Regions from separate parts of the Lysobacter sp. Soil_C_59 genome, predicted to be linked through region 2. Evidence: riboswitches for the same ligand, from Rfam matches in the RefSeq annotation. Region 2 holds a riboswitch; each other region holds the start of a gene.
The links. Region 2 has a riboswitch for cobalamin ahead of btuB (TonB-dependent vitamin B12 receptor). Riboswitches for the same ligand answer to the same signal wherever they lie in the genome.
Positions count from the first base shown of each region.

Region 1: linked by a shared signal. The riboswitch ahead of AC3A3Q_RS12880 (ribonucleoside-diphosphate reductase subunit alpha) and the one ahead of btuB (TonB-dependent vitamin B12 receptor) in region 2 are both predicted to bind cobalamin.
Region 3: linked by a shared signal. The riboswitch ahead of metE (5-methyltetrahydropteroyltriglutamate--homocysteine S-methyltransferase) and the one ahead of btuB (TonB-dependent vitamin B12 receptor) in region 2 are both predicted to bind cobalamin.

Region 1 is NZ_JBDGKK010000006.1:73,105-79,659, forward strand. Features, by position in the region: gene AC3A3Q_RS12880 (ribonucleoside-diphosphate reductase subunit alpha) at 1-2,211, opposite strand, end outside; cobalamin riboswitch at 2,538-2,775, opposite strand; gene AC3A3Q_RS12885 (phosphoglycerate kinase) at 2,937-4,109, shown strand; gene AC3A3Q_RS12890 (DUF3857 domain-containing transglutaminase family protein) at 4,176-6,212, shown strand; gene AC3A3Q_RS12895 (tetratricopeptide repeat protein) at 6,209-6,555, shown strand, end outside.
Region 2 is NZ_JBDGKK010000004.1:301,542-308,096, forward strand. Features, by position in the region: gene AC3A3Q_RS10625 (aromatic ring-hydroxylating oxygenase subunit alpha) at 1-42, opposite strand, end outside; gene AC3A3Q_RS10630 (hypothetical protein) at 294-914, shown strand; gene AC3A3Q_RS10635 (NAD(P)/FAD-dependent oxidoreductase) at 930-2,144, shown strand; gene btuB (TonB-dependent vitamin B12 receptor) at 2,559-4,424, opposite strand; cobalamin riboswitch at 4,587-4,818, opposite strand; gene AC3A3Q_RS10645 (TfoX/Sxy family protein) at 4,879-5,268, opposite strand; gene AC3A3Q_RS10650 (GAF domain-containing protein) at 5,265-5,750, opposite strand; gene bioD (dethiobiotin synthase) at 5,814-6,503, shown strand.
Region 3 is NZ_JBDGKK010000006.1:65,943-72,497, forward strand. Features, by position in the region: gene gap (type I glyceraldehyde-3-phosphate dehydrogenase) at 1-273, shown strand, start outside; gene AC3A3Q_RS12855 (group III truncated hemoglobin) at 613-1,023, shown strand; gene AC3A3Q_RS12860 (glycosyltransferase family 39 protein) at 1,020-2,531, opposite strand; gene metE (5-methyltetrahydropteroyltriglutamate--homocysteine S-methyltransferase) at 2,657-4,933, opposite strand; cobalamin riboswitch at 5,121-5,299, opposite strand; gene AC3A3Q_RS12870 (acyl-CoA thioesterase) at 5,375-5,782, opposite strand; gene AC3A3Q_RS12875 (ribonucleotide-diphosphate reductase subunit beta) at 5,769-6,555, opposite strand, start outside.

The DNA of each region.
Region 1 (6,555 bases), on a different contig from region 2:
CTTCAGGCCCTTCTTCCACGCGTACATATACATCGACGACAGCTGGCCGATGTTCGGGCTCTCGATGAACAGGTTCAGCGACTGGCTCTGGTCGATGAAGGCGCCGCGGTCGGCGGCCATGTCGATCAGCGAGCGCATCGGCAGTTCCCACGCGGTGCGATAGACCGCGCGCAACGACTCTGGAATCTGCGTGATGCCCTGGATCGAACCTTCGGCCATCTTGATGCGGTCGCGCAGTTCCGGCGTCCACAGGCCGAGCGTCTTGAGCTCTTCGGCGAGGTAGCGGTTGACGACGAGGAAGTCGCCCGACAGCGTCTCGCGCTTGAACAGGTTCGACACCTGCGGCTCGATGCACTCGTAGCAGCCGGCGATCGAGGCGATGGTCGCCGTCGGCGCGATCGCGATCAGCAGCGAGTTGCGCAGGCCGTGCTCGGCGATGCGGGCACGCAGGCTGTCCCAGCCGTGGGCGTCGGACGGCGCCACGCCCCAGGCTTCGAACTGCAGCTCACCCTGCGAGGCGCGAGTGTCGGCGAACGACGGATGCCGGCCGCGCTCCATCGCCAGCTCGTTGGAAGCCGACAGTGCATGGAAGTACACGGCCTCGGCGATCTGCTTCGACAGCGCACGCGCCCGGTCGGAGTCGAACGGCATGCGCAGCTTGAAGAACACGTCCTGCAGGCCCATCACGCCCAGGCCGACCGGGCGCCACTTGAGGTTGGCGCGGCGCGCGGTCTCGATCGGGTAGAAGTTCAGGTCGATCACGCGGTCGAGCTGGCGCACGGCAAGGCGTACGGTCTCGGCAAGCTTCTCGAAGTCGAAGCGTCCGTCTTCGCCATGCACCGGGCCTTCGGAGAAGAGTTCAACGTGATGCGACAGGTTGATCGAGCCCAGGTTGCACACCGCGGTCTCGTCCTGCGAAGTGACTTCCAGGATCTCGGTGCAAAGGTTCGACAGGTGCACCACGTTGCCTTCGCGCAGGGTCTGGTTGCAGGCGCGGTTGGACTTGTCCTTGAAGTTCATCCAGCCGTTGCCGGTCTGCGCCAGCGTGCGCACCATGCGGCTGTACAGCTCGCGTGCCTTGACGGTGCGCGCCGCCAGGCCGGCCACTTCGGCGGCGTGGTAGGCGCGATCGAAGGCTTCGCCCCACAGGTCGGTCAGCTGCGGCACCCTGGCCGGGTCGAACAGCGACCAGTCGCCGTCGGCCTCGACGCGGCGCATGAACTCGTCGGGGATCCAGTTGGCCAGGTTGAGGTTGTGCGTGCGCCGCGCCTCGTCACCGGTGTTGTCGCGCAGTTCCAGGAACTCCTCGACGTCGGCGTGCCACGGCTCCAGGTACACGCAGGCCGCGCCCTTGCGCTTGCCGCCCTGGTTGACCGCGGCGACCGAGGCATCGAGCGTCTTCAGCCACGGCACGATGCCGTTGCTCAGGCCGTTGGTGGAGCGGATAAGCGAACCGCGCGAGCGGATGCGGGTGTAGCTCAGGCCGATGCCGCCGCTGAACTTGCTCAGCTTGGCCACGTCCATGTAACGCTTGTAGATGCTTTCCAGCGAGTCTTCCGGCGAGTCGAGCAGGAAGCAGCTCGACAGCTGTTCGTGCGTGGTGCCGGAGTTGAACAACGTCGGCGAGCTGGGGATGTAGTCCAGCTGCGCCATGCGCCGGTACAGCGCCAACGCGTCGCTGACGTCCTCGCTCAGTGCGCAGGCGATGCGCAGGAAGAACTGTTGCGGCGTTTCTATTACCGTACGCGCGGTCGGGTGGCGCAGCAGGTAACGGTCGTAGAGCGTGCGCAGGCCGAAATAATCGAAACGCTGGTTGAGGGTCGGGTCGATCGCGTCGTTGAGCTTGCGCGCGTTGGCCTGGACGAAGGTCAGCAGGCGCTCGTTGATCAGGCCCAGGTCGAAGCCACGCTGCACCGACTGCGAGAACGCATGGATCTCGATGCCGGCGACTTCCTTCTCGATCACGCCGGCGAGCAGGCGCGCGGCGAGGCGGCCGTATTCGGGTTCTTCGGCGGTGAGCAGGGCGGCGGTGCGGATCGACAGTTCGTCGAGCTCGCGCGTGGTCGCGCCGTCGTACAGGCCGGAGATGGTGCGGGTGGCCACGCGCATCGGATCGACGGCGAACAGGCCTTCGCAGTTGCGCGTCACCGCGCGCACGATCTTGTTGAGGTCGACCGGGTCGCGGCGGCCATTGCGCTTGGTCACCGTCATGGTGAGGTTGGCGGCCGGCGGGGTCAGGGTGAAGCCGGCGGACTCGATCTGTGCAGTGGCGGCTGCATGGGGACTGACGGCAGGCTTGCTCGCGGCAGGCGCGTCGGTGGTGGTGGTCATGGTGGTAGCTCCGGTGCGTGGGCGCACGGCTCGTTGACCTTCCCTCGAAGGCAACGTGGCGCGGGTTCCGAAGCGTGCGGTTGCGGCGTCGCGCAGGCCGAGACGGGCCTGTGGTGGCGGGCGCGTTTCTCGAGAGAAAACGGGCGCCACCCTGCGACACCGACCGTCTTCCCTCCGAAGACTCGCTGGCCGGTCACCGCGCGGTGTGCAACGCGCGGCTGTCGGCAGGTCTTCGGGCTCTGGACGCGAGGGCCGGGCGTAAGCCGCTGGCACCTCACCTACTGACCGTCGCTTCCCAGGCCCGTGCCCAGTGCCATGACGGCGTTCGTTTCCACTACCGCTGCGGGGCAGCGCCGGAGTTGGCCGCTCGCTCGTGAGCGTGGCCGCACCGGACTTCCCTTTTAAGCCGACCGCGAGGTCGGCACCGACGGCCACAACATAGTGGGGGTTGGGTGATCCGTCAACGCTAAATGTTGTGGATAAGTTGTGAGTGAGTGCTGGTGCGGATTTGCCGTGCGGGGATGTCGAAGGGAGAATGCGTGGTCGCCAAACCCATCCCCACCCAACCCTCCCCTTGAAGGGGAGGGCTCTAAAGGCCACTGCCCATGTCCATCCTCCGCATGTCCGACCTCGACCTCGCCGGCAAGCGCGTGCTGATCCGCGAAGACCTCAACGTGCCGATCGACGACGGTCGCATCACCTCCGAACAGCGCATCACCGCGGCCGTGCCGACGATGAAGCTGGCGCTGGAAAAGGGTGCCGCGGTGATGGTCACCTCGCACCTGGGCCGGCCGAAGGAAGGCGTGTGGAGCGAGGCAGACTCGCTGGCGCCGGTCGCCAGGCGCCTGTCGGAGCTGCTCGGCATCGACGTGCCGCTCGTGAAGGACTGGGTCGACGGCGTCGACGTCGCACCGGGCCAGCTGGTGCTGCTGGAGAACTGCCGCATGAACGTCGGCGAGGGCAAGGACGACGAGGCGCTGTCGAAGAAGTATGCGGCGCTGTGCGACGTCTACGTCATGGACGCCTTCGGCACCGCCCACCGCGCGCAGGCCTCCACGCACGGCGCGATCCGCTTCGCCAAGCTCGCCGCCGGCGGCCCGCTGCTGATGGCTGAAGTCGACGCGCTGGCCAAGGCGCTCGACAACCCGGCACGTCCGCTGCTGGCGATCGTCGCCGGCTCCAAGGTCTCGACCAAGCTCGAGCTGCTGTCGTCGCTGGTCAGCAAGGTCGACCAGCTGATCGTCGGTGGCGGCATCGCCAACACCTTCATCGCCGCCATGGGCTACGGCGTCGGCAAGTCGCTGGTCGAGAACGACCTGATCGACACCGCGAAGAAGATCATGGCCGACGCCAAGGCGCGCGGCGCCGACATCCCGGTGCCGACCGATGTCGTGGTCGCCCCGGCCTTCGCCGCCGATGCACCGGCCACGGTCAAGGCCGTCGACGCCGTCGGCGCCGACGACATGATCCTCGACATCGGCCCGGACACCGCGGCGCGCTACGCCGAGCTGATCAAGGCCGCCGGCACCGTGGTCTGGAACGGCCCGGTCGGCGTGTTCGAATTCGATGCGTTCGGCAAGGGCACCGAAACCCTCGCGCGTGCGATCGCGTCCAGCAAGGCGTTCTCGATCGCCGGCGGCGGCGACACGCTGGCCGCGGTCGACAAGTACGGCATCGAGCAGGATGTGTCCTACATCTCCACCGGCGGCGGCGCCTTCCTCGAGTTCCTCGAGGGCAAGGAACTGCCGGCCGTGACCGCCCTCAAGGCGCGGGGCTGACCCCCCACCTTCCACCCGCCTCCTGTTCCATTAGTATTCGATGCAGGGGAAAACAGGGGGCGGTGGATGCGTATTGCATGGGGGTTGCTGGCATGGCTGCTGGCTGGTTCGGTGTGCGCGGGCGAGGTCGAGTACCAGCGCGGTGAATTCCGCTTCAAGGTGGCCGATGCGCCTGCCTTCGTGCAGCGCCACGACGTGCCGGCACGGTGGGACGCCAGTGCGCCCGGCGCCAGCGGGGCGCCGTGGCGCTTCTGGCTGTACGACGTGCAGATCGACCATCGCCAGGGCCACGACGATTTCTACGTCGATTACGTCTACGAGGCCAAGGCCGCCTCGTTGCTCGGTGACGCCGGCCGCTTCCAGATCGAGTTCAATCCCGGCTACCAGCAACTGACGATCCATCGCGTCGAACTGCGCCGCGCAGGCAAATGGCAGACCCGACTGGCGCCGGATCGGATCTCGCTGGCACGCCGCGAGAGCGAGTTCGAACAGGACCTGGCAGACGGCGAGGTCACGGCACTGATCGTGCTCGACGATGTCCGCGTCGATGACGTCGTCCGCATCAACTACACCATCACCGGCAGCAACCCGGTGCTGGCCGGCAACACGGTGGACGCACTGACCTTCGGCTGGCGCAGCCCCGTGCTCGACGCGCGCCTGCGCGCGGTCTACGACGGCGGCAGCGAGCTCAACGTGTACCGCGAGAACAATGCGCCGGCGCCGCGGATCGCCCAGGTCGATGGCCGCACCGAGGCGCTGTTCGTCGGTCACGGCGTCCCGGCCTACGTCGACGAAGACAACTACCCGATCTGGTACCAGCCGTTCCCGGTTGCCTGGGTGGCGCGCAAGCGCAGTTGGGGCGACGTGGTGAACTGGGCGCTGCCGCTGTATCCCAAGGCCGGCGCCATGCCGGCCGACCTGGAAGCGAAGATCGGCCAGTGGCGCAAGCTCGGTGATCCCTATGCGCAGGTGAAGGTGGCATTGCGCACCGTGCAGGAGCAGGTGCGCTACTTCGGTGTCGAGATGGGCGAGAACTCGCACCGTCCCACGCCGCCCGCCGACACCTGGACGCGCCGCTACGGCGACTGCAAGGACAAGGCCTACCTGCTGGTGACGCTGCTCGAGCGCATGGGGATCCGCGCCGCACCGGCGCTGGTGTCGACCGCGCGCGGGCGCGCCATCGCCGGCTTCACGCCGGCCGCGTCGGTGTTCAACCACGTGATCGTGCGCGCGCAGGTCGGCGACGACGTGCTGTGGATCGATCCGACACTGACCGCGCAGGGCGGCGATCCGCGCGACAGCGACCAGAGTCTGTACGGCGTGGCGCTTGCCGTCGCCGCCGGTGTCACCGCGCCGGAGACGATCGCGGCACCGAAGAACGCCGACGTGCAGGTGACGGTCAACGAGCATTTCGTTCCCGCTGCCGATGGCCGCGAGGTGATGCTCGACGTCGAGACCACCTACCAGGGCCGCACTGCCGACAACGTCCGCCGGACCTTCGCCGGCCAGCGCATCGAGGAAGTGTCGCGGCGATATTCCGACTACTACCGCCAGCGCTTCGGCGAGGTCGAGGTGGCCACGCCGGCCGTGGTCCAGGACGACCTCGATCGCAACCGCCTGACCCTGATCGAGCGCTACCGCCTGCTCAATCCCTTCGACAGCGAGGACGGCGGCAAGGCGCTGGATGTCTTCGCCGAGGCGCTGGACCGTCCGAGCGCGCTGCCGCCGTCGATGTCGCGCAACGGACCGCTGTTCTTCGCCCAGCCGGTAAGGCTGCGCCACGAGATGCATGTCGACGTGCCCAAGGGCTGGAAGCCGTCCTTCCAGGACGAGTCGTCCAGCCACGCTTCGCCGGGCTTCACCTATCGGCGCGACCTGAAGATCGAAGCCGGCAGGATCAACCTGACGTACGACATGAAGGTGCTCACCACCGACATCAGTGCCGGGCAGGTGCCGGCGCATGTGGCCGAGTTGCGCAAGTTGCGTGACAGCCTGTCGGCACGCCTGCGCTTCCAGTTGCCGCTGGCGCAACAGCGCGAGGATCGCGACCAGCGCCTGAAGTCCCTGCTCAAGTCGGTGATCGCGGAGACACAGACGCCATGACCCGTCGCCTACCCCTGTGCGCATCCTTGCTGCTGGCGTTGAGCCTGCCTGCCACCGCGGCTTCGCCGGCCGCGCCGGCTTTCGATCCGGTCCAGGCCTGGCAGCAGTTCCTCGCCAAGGGCGAACTGGACACCGCGATTGGCGCGTTCGACCTGATGGAAACCGTTGCCTATGACGGCAGCCAGGTCAATGCCGACGCTTGTGTCCAGCACCGCGATGACATCAACAAGGCGATCGCCGTCGCCCCCGTCAGCATCCTGGTCCGGCGTGTCGCCTACCTGTGCGCGGAGTCTGTTTCCGATGACGCCGCGGCCGAGCGCGAGATGACGGCGCTGGCGGCCCT
Region 2 (6,555 bases):
ATCGTACTGGCCCAGCAGATCAGATACAGATGAAGAATTCATTCGCCTCCCCCGGTGCGCGGGCCGATCCGGCCCCGGACTGCTTCCCCGTCGACATACTTTCCCGCGCCCGGCGACGGTGTCAATGGCAGTCGTCCGTGCGCACGGCGAACGCGTCCAGTCGCTTTCGTGAGCAGGACATTCACTTCGCCGGTTGCTCGGATGTCCACGGCACCCAGCGAATTTTCCACGTCCGGTTAACACCGCGGTGGCTACATGTGGAGCTCGCAAATCAGTCCACTGGAGTCCCGGCAATGGCCAGGAAAGCATCGATCGAACAGGATCAGGTCAACGAACTGCTGTATCAGGCGCTGGAAACCGAAATGGGGGGCATCAAGATCTACGAGACCGCGATCGGTTGCGCCGTCAATGAAGACCTGCGCGAGGAGTGGCAGGAGTACCTGTCCGAGACGAAGACGCATCGCAAGGTCCTGCTCACCGTGTTCGAGCAGCTGGGGCTGGATCCCGAAACGAAGACGCCGGGACGCGAGGTCGTTGGCCACATCGGCGCGTCGCTGGTCGAGGCCATGAACATGGCGCGCAAGAGTGGCGACCCGACCGGAGCCGAGCTGGTGGCCACCGAATGCGTGGTGCTGGCCGAAACCAAGGACCACCACAACTGGGAGCTGATCGGCCAGATTGCCGAGCACACCACCGGTGACCTGGCGAAGGTGCTCAAGCAGGCGCACGACGCGGTGGAGAAGGACGAAGACCATCACCTCTACCACACGCGCGGCTGGAGCCGGGAGCTGTGGTTGCAGTCGCTGGGCATCCCCGCGGTGCTGCCGCCGCCGGAGGAGGTCAAGCAGGTCGAAACCGCGATCGGCGCGGCACGTGCCGAGAAGGCGCGCGAATCGATGCCGAAGAAGCACTGATTGGGGCTCAAGAGCCTGGACCTCAAGAGCGGTTACCCGTACTGGGCCGTCAGCAACGGCCTGATGTACGCCTTTCCGCGGCTTGAAGCGGACGTCCGCTGTGACGTGGCGATCATCGGCGGCGGCGTGACTGCCGCCCTGATCGCCGACGCGCTGGTCGAGGACGGCCACGAGGTCGTTGTGCTGGAGCAGCGCGACATCGGCTGGGGGAGCACCGCGGCGAGCACCGCGCTGCTGCAGTACGAGAGCGACGTGACGCTGGGCGATCTGGCCAAGCAGTACGGCATTTCAGAGGCACTGAAGTCGTACCGCGCCTCTGCAGAAACCATCGGTGAGCTGGAGACGCTGTCGCGTCGCCTGCGCGATGTCGGCTTCGAGCGTGTGCAGAGCGTGTACTACGCCAGCCGCGCCTGGCATCGGCGCAAGCTCCGCAGCGAGTTCGACCTGCGCGCGGAGCACGGTTTCGATGTCGAATGGCTGGAGCCGGAGGAACTGCTGGAGCGCTTCGGGTTCCGCGCGCCGGCGGCGATTGTGAGTACGCCGGCGGCCAGCATCGACCCGTACCGGTTGACTTACCGGCTGTTCCGCGCACTGCAGGGGCAGGGTGCGCAGGTGTTCGACCGCACCTGCGTCGAGCGCATCGAGCCGTCGGCGCGCAAGGTGGATCTGGTCACGGGCGATGGCCTGCGCATCCGCGCCGGGCATGTAGTGGTTGCGGCGGGCTATGCGTCGCAGCAGTGGCTCGACCGGCGCTTCGCCAGCAATCGCAGCAGCTATGCATTCATTTCCGATCCGTTGGACCCTGGGGTCCTGGCATCAATGCGGCGCACGGTGATGTGGGAGACCGCGAGGCCATACCTCTACCTGCGCACCACGCCCGACTGCCGCGTGATCGTCGGCGGCGAGGACGATGCGGTGGACATCCCGGCACGACGCGATGGCCGCGTCGGAAAGAAGTCGCGCAAGCTGATGGAGAAGCTGTCGGGCCTGTTCCCGCAGCTGAAGCCATTGATACCCGCGTTCTCGTGGGCAGGCACCTTCGCCGAGACAAAGGACGGACTGCCGTTCATGGGTGCGAACCGGCAGTGGGGCCCGCGCGTGCTGTTCGCCATGGCCTACGGCGGCAACGGCATCACGTACTCGATGGTTGGGCGCGATCTGATCCGAGCTGCCATCAAGCGGCGGCGGCATCCGCTCGCGGCCTTGTATTCGTTCGATCGGATGCGTTGATCGAGCGTGCATTTCACGGTCTCCGGCGCCCCCTCTCCCCAACTCCTCTCCCACAAGGGGAGAGGGCCTCAACAGCGCGAGTGGGTTTGGAACAACCAATTCCTTTCGCGGGCGTCCGGGACCGAGCTCACCGAGCAGACGTGCGAATGAGCGAGGGCACGGACACCGTCCAGGGCCGTGGCAGGCCGAGTCCGACCCGTGCACCACCTTTACGCGCGCAATGCGCTCTCGCTAACAGTCGAAGTCAACAAAACAACGACAGCTTCCGCAAGGAGGGGGTGGGGTGTATTTCGCGAACAATAAACGGAGCGAAGCGGAGGTTCGCGGAATACACCCCACCTCCTCCACCAGCCAGCCACCCACGCAAGAAAAGGCCCGGCATTGCCGGGCCTTTTCCTGGGTCGAGCCGACGCCTCAGTTCACCGGCGCGTAGCGCAGCGTCAGGAACCACTCACGCCCTGGCTGGTTGTAGAACGCCACCGTCTCGTAATCGCGGTCGAACACGTTCGCCACGCGCGCCTGCAACGTCAGGTCCTGGGTGATGGCGTACTCGGCGCGCAGGTCGAGCGTGCCGTAGCCGCCGAGGCGGCGAGTGTTGGCGACGTCATCGAAGCGCGATCCTTCGCCGACCGCGGTCAGGCCGAAGCGGAACGCACCGAAGGCGCGGTCGACGTCGAGGCGGGCACTGTTCTTCGCACGGCGGGCCAAGTCATTGCCCTCGTAGAAACCGCGGCGGTTCTCGGTGTCGAGGTAGCTGATCGCACCGTTGATGGTCCAGTCGGCGATCGTGGTGTCGGCCGACAGCTCGGCGCCCTGCATGCGCGCCTTCTCGACGTTGTTGGGCAGGTTGATCGCCGCATCGAACGCGATCAGGTCGTCGACGTCGGTGCTGAAGGTGTCGAGGTGGACGTTGAAACCGTCACCCAGGAAGGCCAGGCCCAGCTCCCAGGTCTCGGAGTCTTCCGGGCGCAGGTTCGGGTTGCCGAAGAACGGGAAGTACAGCTCGTTGAAGGTCGGTGCCTTGAATGCGCTGCCGTAGCCGGCGGTGACGCGCCAGTTGTCGGCGAACACCAGGCCCCAGGCGGCACCGCCGGTGGTGTGGCCGCCGAACTGCTCGTTGTCGTCGCGGCGCACGCTGGCTTCGATCGACTGCGCGCCGAACTTGCCTTGGTACTGCACGAACGCGGCCTTGTTGTCGCGCTCGTCCTCGTCGTACGGCGTGGTGCTCTCGACGCTGTCGTTGAGCCAGTCCAGGCCAACGCTGACCAGCTGGCCGGCGGCGATGCCGAAGTCGCCCTGCAGCGTCGCGCTGTCGCGGTTGGTGCTGAAGAAGTCGAGGTAGGTGTCGCCGAGGAAGTTGTCGGACGAGTCGACGTTGCGGCCGGCGGTCAGGTGCACGTCGACGCGGTCGGACGGATGCCAGCGCACTTTGCCGCCGATGACCTGCTGCACGGTTTCGGCACGGTCGGTGAAGTCGCCGTCGAATTCGTTGTCGCCTTCGTTGCGCAGCGCGTGGCCTTCCACGCTCCACTGCTCGGTCAGGTTGATGCCGCCGCGCAGCGACAGCGCATCCTTCTCGTAGCCGTCGCGGTCGGGCTGCGAATCCATGGCGATGAAGCAACCGGCGCCGTCGAAGGTCGCCGGGTCGAAGAAGCCGTTGCAGGCGTTGATGCCGCTGGTGCGGGTGTGCTGGTAGTCGGCACCGAACCAGCCGCGGTCATTGCTGCCGCCGAAACCGACGCCGTAACCGAGGGTGTCGTTGCTGCCGCCGTCGAAGCGCACGCGCGGTGCGAAGGCCTGCTTGTCGCGGCGGGTGAACACCTGGATCACGCCGCCGATGGCGTCGGCGCCGTACAGGCTCGAACGCGGGCCACGGACGATCTCGACGCGGTCGATCATTTCGATCGGCAGGTCCTGGAACGCGGTCAGGCCCGAAGTCGCCGAGCCGACGCGGATGCCGTCGACCAGCACCAGCACGTGGTCGGATTCGGCGCCGCGCAGGAACAGCGTGGTCAGCTTGCCGCTGCCGCCCTGGTTGGACATCGAGATGCCGGCGCGGCCGCGCAGCAGGTCGGGCAGCGAGCGCGCCTGGCTGTGGCGGATCTGTTCGGCGTCGATGACCTCGACCGGTGCCAGCGCGTCGTTGACGCTGATCGCAGTGCGGTTGGCGGTGACGATGACCTGGTCAAGGTTGGTCGGGGCAGTGCCGTCCTGCGCATGGGCGAGCGCGGGTGCGGCCAGCAGGCACGCGACGGCAAGGGACAGATTACGCAATTGCATCGAGGAATCTCCAACGCACGGCTCGGGCCGTGACGGGCAACTGGGACAGTCGCGAAAGGAGAGTGCACGGGGCTGCGGTGTGGGCGCACGGCGCCAACGTCGCCGCCGCGATGCCCTCCGCATCGCAACCAGGGGTGGGCACGGCCGCACAGTCATGTGCAGGCGTGACCCTGCTTCCAGGCCGGTCTCCGGACTCGCGAGTGGAGGGCTGTGCTCTCCGGCGCCGCGCCTTCCCGTGACATGCACAGTGGCGGATGCAGCGCTTGTACTCGCTTACCGTTGCGGGGGCAGTGCCGGAATGATCCCACCCATCTTGAGCGGAGGGACGTCACCGGCTTCCCGTTTCAACCCGCCGGCAGGACGCCGCCGGGTCACCTCGAAGCGGGGCGCAGTCTACGCGATTTTTCCCCGCCTCACCGTCATCCCCGCGAAGGCGGGGATCCAAGGACGTTGCTCAGTCCCGATCCGCCGGCTCATCCAGCAGCGACGGCATCGCCATCGTTTCCTCGGCAACCTGGGTCGTCGTCACCGGGCCTGCCGGCGGGCGGTAGCGCGGCGGCGGCAGCAGGGCGATCGCCGCTTCGGTGGCGGCGATCAGTTCGGCGCGACGCTCGTCGGAGATCTCCTGCCAATGGCAGTCCTGCAGCGCGCCTTCGATGGCGTACAGCAGGTTCAACGTCGGCTTGAAGCCGGCGCGCTTGACGCGCATGAACGCCTCGACGGTCCCGACCGCGGTCAGGTCCTCGCGCGAGCGCAGGCCCACCTGGCGCAGCCAGGCCGCCGACTTGGGACCGATGTTGCGCAGCTTGTCGCCGCCCTTTTCCCCGTTCTTCCCGATACTCATGCCAGCGACTCCACGAAGGCCTGCGCAATCGCCTCCAGGCCGCGCTGGTCGTCGGCGTCGAAGCGGTCGAAGTGCGGGCTGTCCAGATCGAACACGCCGATCAGCTGGCCATCCCCCCCCACAAGTGGCACGACCAGTTCTGAGTTAGACGCAGAATCGCACGCAATGTGGCCAGGGAAGGCGTGGACATCGGCGATCCGCTGGGTCTGGCGGGTGGTCGCGGCGGCCCCGCAGACGCCCTTGTCGAGCGGAATCCGGATGCAGGCCGGCAGTCCCTGGAACGGTCCGACCACCAGTTCGGTGCCGTCGAACAGGTAGAAACCGACCCAGTTCAGGCCGGGCAGGGAGTGGTACACCAGGGCCGAGAGATTGGCGGCGTTGGCCACACGGTCGCGTTCGCCGTGCACCAGCGCCCGCGCCTGCTCGAGCAACTGTGCGTACTGTTCGGGCTTGGGCCCGCTTAGACTTTCGCTGGTGAACATAAATGCCTCTTTCCCGCAGTCTACCAGCGTGCGGCCCCTGAGCTTGCGAGGGACGATCCGGCGATGAACAGGCCCCAGGGCCATGTCGGCTGGTTCGTCACCGGCACCGATACCGGCATCGGTAAATCACTGGCCAGTGCGACCCTGCTGCACGCGCTGCGCGCGCGCGGCCTGCGTGTGGTCGGCATGAAGCCGCTCGCCAGCGGCTGCGAGGTCACCGCAGACGGTCTGCGCAATGAAGATGCACTGTTGCTGCAGGCGGCCAGCGAGCCACGCCCGGCCTATGACGACGTCAATCCCTATGCGCTGCTGCAGCCGCTGGCACCGGAACTTGCCGCGGCCGATGCCGGCGTGACGGTGCAGCTGCAGCCGATCCTGGATGCGCATGCACGCTTGTCGGCGATGGCCGATGCGGTCGTGGTGGAGGGCGTCGGCGGCTGGGCCGCACCGCTGTCGACCGATCTCGACCAGGCCGACCTGGTACGCGCGCTGGATGTGCCGGTGGTGATGGTGGTCGGCCTGCGCCTGGGTTGCATCAACCACGCACGTCTGACCGCGCGCGCGATTGCTGCCGATGGATTGCGCCTGGCTGGCTGGATCGCCAACGACATCGATCCGCACATGGCGCGCGCCGACGACAACTTCACGCTGCTACGCCACCGTTTGCCGATACCTTGCTGGGGACGCCTGCCGTTCCGCGATCGGCCCGATCCCGCCGCACTGGCGCACCTGCTTGCGCCGACCAGCGCTTGAAACGCTCCGCGGGCCTTCTTGTGCCTGATCCGGCGTGATTACCCCGCGTGTG
Region 3 (6,555 bases), on a different contig from region 2:
CTGACCGTCGAGCTGGAAAAGCCGGCGACCTATGCCGAGATCTGCGCGGAAATGAAGGCGCAGTCGGAAGGCGCGCTCAAGGGCATCCTGGGCTACACCGAGGACAAGGTCGTGGCGACCGATTTCCGAGGCGACGTGCGTACCTCGATCTTCGACGCCGAAGCCGGCATCGCGCTCGACGGCACCTTCGTCAAGCTGGTCAGCTGGTACGACAACGAGTGGGGCTACTCGAACAAGTGCCTCGAGATGGTCAAGGTTGTCGCTGCCAAGTAAGGCGCGCGCTTCTGCATTACAGACAAGGCCGGCACATTGCCGGCCTTTGTCTTTTGGGCCTTTGTCTTTTGGGCCTTCGTCTGCGGAGTGGCGTCGTCCGCCGGGCCGGGGATTGCTCCGCCCCTTCGCCGGACATCCTGTCCGGAGGCGGGGCGTGGGCCATCCATGGCCCACTGCTGCGCAATCCCCGACCCGGCGGACGACGCTTCGGCAATTGGCTGCATGGTCTTCGATGACGCCCATCAATCCGTCATCCCCGCGAAGGCGGGGACCCATGGACGTTGTTCCCCCGCATTGGCCACCTTGATTTCAAGGCCGAAAACCCCCAGTTGAAGAGCCATGAGCCACGCCCAACCGCTCGACGAGCAGCAACTCGCAACCCTCGTAGACCGCTTCTACGAGCAGGTCCGAGTCCATCCGGAACTCGGCCCCGTCTTCAACGCCGCCATCGATGACTGGCCCGAGCACAAGCGGTTGCTGACGTCGTTCTGGTCGTCGGTGTTGCTCGGCACCCGCAGCTATCGCGGCCAGCCCATGGCCGCGCACCGGCCGCACCCGATCCGCCCAGAGCATTTCGATCAGTGGCTGGCGCTGTGGCAGAAGACCGCGGACTCACTGCTTGCACCGGAGCATGCGGCGCTGGCCCGCGAACACGCCGAGAAGATTGGCTACAGCCTTCGCTACGGCCTCGGCCTGCAGGAGCGCAAGGGCGCACTGCCACTCGGCGTACCCATTGCCGGAAGCACCTAACCGAACTTCTGCATCTTCGGCCACGCCTGCGGCCACGGAATGCGCAGGTCGCGGCAGATGAAGATGTCGGGGTGTTCTTCCGTTTCCTCGTTGGGCACGTTGTAGCGATTGCGGACCCGGCCGGCGAACTCGCAATGGGCCGGCGCATCGGAGATGCCTTCGGGCGAATCGCCAAGCACGATCACTGTCTGCGGCGGCGTCGCGCCATAGCCCTTGTACCAGTACGAATTGACCGGGCTGATCGCCGTCGGCAGTCCCAGCTTCGGCCCGTACAGATTGATCGCCCCCGCCTCGCCGTAGTTGTTGGTGAACACCGCGGTGTGCGCGCGCTCGGCCGGGGGCAGTGCGTGGTAGATGCGTGCGACTTCCTCCACCAGCTCCGGCCAGCCGATCTGCTCGGCGAAGTTGTCATGCGCGGCGCGGCTGATGCGCCAGCCGGTCGAGTTGACCGGGGCAAACTGCAGGCCGATCAGTCCGCTGCCTATCGCCATCACCGTCACCCACACGGTCAGCAGGGCTGTGCCGGTGAGCGCGTAGCCGGCGCGCAGCGGACCCTGCCGGTGCAGGAACTGTTCGATCGCGACGCAACCGGCCGCGAGCAGCATCGGGTAGGCACCGGCCAGGTAGTAGGAGCGGCCCTGGGCCAGAACGAACAGCAGCAGCGCTACCAGGTACATCCACGCCACGACCGCGTAGCGCCGGCCCGCCTTGGCCAACGTCAGCCACACCAGGCCGGCAAACCAGACCGGCAACGCCATCAGGCCGGCGTTGCCGTACAACTGCTCGACGAGGAAGTCGCGCGTGCGACCGATGCGCACGTCACGCGCATGGATGAACTGCAGGAAATCCAGCGATATGAAGTCGTGCCGCCATTGCCACAGGGCATTGGGCAGGAACAGCAGCAGCGACAGCGCAACTCCGAGCCACAGCCAGCGGCTGCGCAGGTGCGCGCGCAGCGGCGTCGCCAGGGTCGCAACCACTATGCCTGCGACGCAGAACACGATGGTGTACTTGGTCAGCATGCCCAGGCCGATGACCGTGCCGATCGCCAGCCACCAGCGCGAGTCGCCGCTGTTGACCAGCCGCAGTACCAGCCAGGCCAGCAGCACCCACCACAGGTAGTCGAAGCTGACGTACTGCATCAGCCCGCCGGCCACCATCGAGAACGGTGCCAGGGCGGTGAACAGCGCGGCGACTATCTGCGTGGCACGGGTGCCGCCCATCTCGCGCGCGATCAGGCCGGCGAGCACGGCGGCGATGCTCTGCGCGAGCGCCGCGAATACCCGGAAGCCGCTGAGCGAATCACCGAACAGTTCCAGCGAGGTCCGCGCCAGCGCCGGCGTCAGCGGCGGGTAAGCGACGTAGCCCCAGGCAAGACTGCGCGCATCGTCGAGCAGCGCCAGTTCGTCGCGATGGAAGCCGTAATGCTGGTTGCTGAAAAGCCGTAGGACGAACAGCGCGATTGCGATCACGGCGAGCCAGACGACATGGCTGCGGGGCAGGCGCATTGGCATGGCAGCGGCGATTCCCGTTCCGGATGTCGGCTATTTAGTCCTGCGTTTGGCCCAGATGCAATGGAGGAATGGCGCAATGGAGGCCGCCCGACCCATGGGGGCGGGCGGCTCCATGGCCGTCAGGCCGTGGCCAGCCCCTGGCGCAGTTCGCGCGTGGCCTGGACCATCGCGCTCAGTGCCTTTCGCACCTCCGGCCAGCCGCGCGTCTTCAGGCCGCAGTCCGGGTTGACCCACAGCTGCGCCGCCGGGATCACCTGCAACGCCTTGTCCAGCAGTTCGCCTATCTCGGCGGGCGACGGCACGCGCGGGGCGTGGATGTCATACACGCCCGGACCGATGCCGTTGGGGTAGCGGAACCGGGCGAAGGCATCGAGCAGTTCCATCCGCGAGCGCGAGGTCTCGATCGAGATCACGTCGGCGTCGAGCGCGGCGACCGCGTCGATGATGTCGTTGAACTCGGCGTAGCACATGTGGGTATGGATCTGCGTGGTGTCCGCCACCGCGGCGGCGGCGAGGCCGAACGCCTCCACTGCCCAGTCCAGATAGTGCGGCCAGTCCTCGCGCCGCAACGGCAGGCCTTCGCGCAAGGCCGGCTCGTCGATCTGGATGATGGCGATGCCGGCCGCTTCCAGCTCGAGCACTTCATCGCGCAGGGCCAGCGCGATCTGCCGGCAGGTGTCGGCGCGCGGCTGGTCGTCGCGCACGAACGACCACTGCAGGATGGTCACCGGCCCGGTCAGCATGCCCTTCACCGGGTACTGCGTGCGCGACTGTGCGTAGCGGGTCCACTCCACGGTCATCGCGCGTGGCCGGCTGACGTCGCCATACAGCACCGGCGGCTTCACGCAGCGCGAGCCGTAGCTTTGCACCCAGCCGTGCGAGGTGAAGGCAAAGCCGTCGAGCTGCTCGCCGAAGTACTCGACCATGTCGTTGCGTTCGAACTCGCCGTGCACCAGCACGTCCAGGCCGATCGCTTCCTGCTCGCGCAGGCAGTTGTCGATCTCGCGCTCGAGGAACAGGCGGTAGCCGGCGTCATCGAGCTTGCCGGCCTTGTGGTCGGCGCGTGCCTTGCGCACCAGCGACAGCTGCGGGAACGAACCGATGGTGGTGGTCGGCAGTGGTGGCAACGCGAGGCGTTCGTGTTGCAGGCGCGCGCGCTGCGGGTAGGGCGTGGTGCGCTGGCTCATCGCCGGCAGCAGGCCGGCCAGTCGCGCGCGTACTGTCGCGTTGCTCAGTTCCGGAGCGTTGCGGTGTGCCGTGCGCGCGACCTGTGCGCTGGCAATCGCTGCCACGGCAGTGGCCTCGCCGGCATGGGCATCGGCGAGCAGTCGCAACTCCTCCAGCTTCTGGCGGGCGAACGCCATGCCACCGCGCAGGGGTTGTTGCAGCTTGCGCTCCAGGTCCAGGTCGATCGGCACGTGCAGCAGGGAGCACGACGGCGCCAGCCATCGCACGCGCGCACCAGCCGTGCTTGCAAGCGCCAGCGCCGCATAGAGGTCGGTACGCCATACGTTGCGTCCATCGACGACGCCAAGGCTGAGCGAACGCTCGGCCGGCCAGGCTTCAAGCACTCGCGCGAGCTGTTGCGGCGCACGTGCCAGGTCGATGTGCAGCGCATCCACGGGCAGCCCGGCGACCAGTTCGAGGTTGTCGCCCAGATCGCCGAAGTAGGTCGCGAGGAGGATCTGCGGAACGTCGGCGGCGGCCAGTGTGGCGAATGCGCGACGATAGGCATCGCGGTCTGCCTCGCCCAGGTCGAGCACCAGGCACGGTTCGTCGATCTGCACCCACGACGCACCGGCGGCCTTCAACTGCGCAAGCAGTTGCACGTACGCCGGAAGCAGCTTGTCGATCAGTTCGAGCGGGCAGCCGCCGTCTTCGCGCTTGCCCAGCTTGAGGAACGACACCGGGCCGAGCAGCACGGGGCGCGCCTCCAGTCCAAGTGCGCGGGCTTCAAGCAGTTCGGCCAGCGGCTTGTCGCCGCGAAGGCGGAAACGCTGCTCGAGCTGGAACTGCGGCACGAGGTAGTGGTAGTTGCTGTCGAACCACTTGGTCATCTCCAGCGCGTGCAGGTCGTGGTGGCCGTCCTGCAGGCCGCGGGCAAGGGCGAAGTAGCCGTCCAGCGGGTCCGCCTCGAACACGTCCCGGTGCGATGGCGGGATGGCGTCGAACAGGACCGCGGTGTCGAGCACGTGGTCGTACAGGGAGAAGTCGTTGCACGGGACGACATCGACGCCGGCATCGCGTGCCAGCTGCCAGTGCCGGGCACGCAGTTCGCGTGCGGTTGCATGAAGGTCCGCCGATGTCGTCTGGCCTTTCCAGAACGATTCGAGGGCCTGCTTGAGCTCGCGTCGCGCGCCGATGCGCGGGAAGCCGAGGTGGGTTACCTGAGTCATGGTGATGATGTACCTGCGATGCGTTATGCATGACGCAGGGCAACGAAGGAGGGCACGGCCACGCGCCGACGCCGCGAACGGCGCCGGAAGAAGACCAGCCTTCGACCTTCGCCCCCGCGGGCGAACCGGCCGCGCGGCGCGAGCCGTGCGGTCGGGGGTCGGACGGAGGGCGGACCCTCCGGTCGGGGCAGGTCTTCGGGCTCGTGGGCGCGGGGACACGAGGTCCCCACCTACTGGCCACCGCTTCCCGGGCAAAGCCCAGTGCATGGATGGCGGTCGTTCCCATATACCGCTGCGGGGCAGCTCCGGAATTGGACTGGCGTCCGTACCGGATTCCCTCTGGCGCCGCCGGTTGCCCGGCGGTGCTTGTCACATCGCTCCATCTTTATGAAGCGATGATCACCACGACGGCGCTAACGTTAGCCCCGTCGGCAGGAGGCGTCAATCGGCCGATGGCACCAGGGCGGGGACCGGCGTCGGCTGGCCGTGCATGTCCAGCGCGACCATGGTGAAGCGGCCGCGCGTGGCCAGCTGGATGTCGCCGGTCATCAGGTCCTCCCGATGCATGTCGACTTCCACCTGCAGCGAGCTGCGGCCGGTGGCGACCACGCGTGCGACCAGCTCGACCAGCGCGCCCTTGGGCACGGCGACGTGGAAGTCGATCTGTTCCGAGCGCGCCGTGACCACGGTGCTGCGCGCATAGCGCGAGGCGGCGACGAAGGCGGCCTTGTCCATCCACGCCAGCGCCTGGCCGCCGAACAGCGTGCCCAGGTGGTTGGTGTGGTCGGGGAACACTATCTCCGTCATGCGCGCTTCGATGGGAGGCGCAGCCGCTTCAGAACGCGGCATCGAAGGCGACCTCGCCCTGCACGCCCACCTGGTACGCGGAGACGCGACGCTCGAAGAAGTTGGTCACTTCCTGCACGTCCTGCAGGTCCATGAAGGCGAACGGGTTGGTCGCGCCGAAATGGCGCGGCATGCCCAACTGCGCGAGGCGCTGGTCGGCGCAGTACTGCAGGTACTGGCGCATGTCCTTCGGCGACAGGCCGGCGACGCCGCCCGACAGAACGTCCTGGGCGAACTGCATTTCGCACTCCACCGCTTCCTCCAGCATCTGCACGACCTGGCGCTGCAGTTCGTCGTCGAACAGTTCCGGCTGCTCGCTGCGCGCGGTGCGGATCACCTCGAAGGCGAAGGCCATGTGGCAGCTCTCGTCGCGGAACACCCAGTTGGTGCCCGAGGCCAGGCCGTGCAGCAGGCCGCGCGAACGCAGGTAGTAGACGTAGGCGAAGGCGGCGAAGAAGAACAGGCCTTCGATGCAGCAGGCGAAGCAGATCAGGTTCAGCAGGAACTGGCGGCGCTGCTCCGTCGTCTCGATGCGGCGGATGTCCTGGATCGAGTCGATCCACTTGAAGCAGAACTCGGCCTTGGCACGAATGGACGGGATGTTCTGCACGGCATCGAACGCCTTGGCGCGCGCGACCGGGTCGGGCAGGTAGGTGTCGAGCAGGGTCAGGTAGAACTGCACGTGCAGCGCTTCCTCGTACAGCTGCCGCGACAGGTACATGCGCGCCTCGGGCGCGTTGATGTGCTGGTAGAGGTTCAGCACCAGGTTGTTGGCG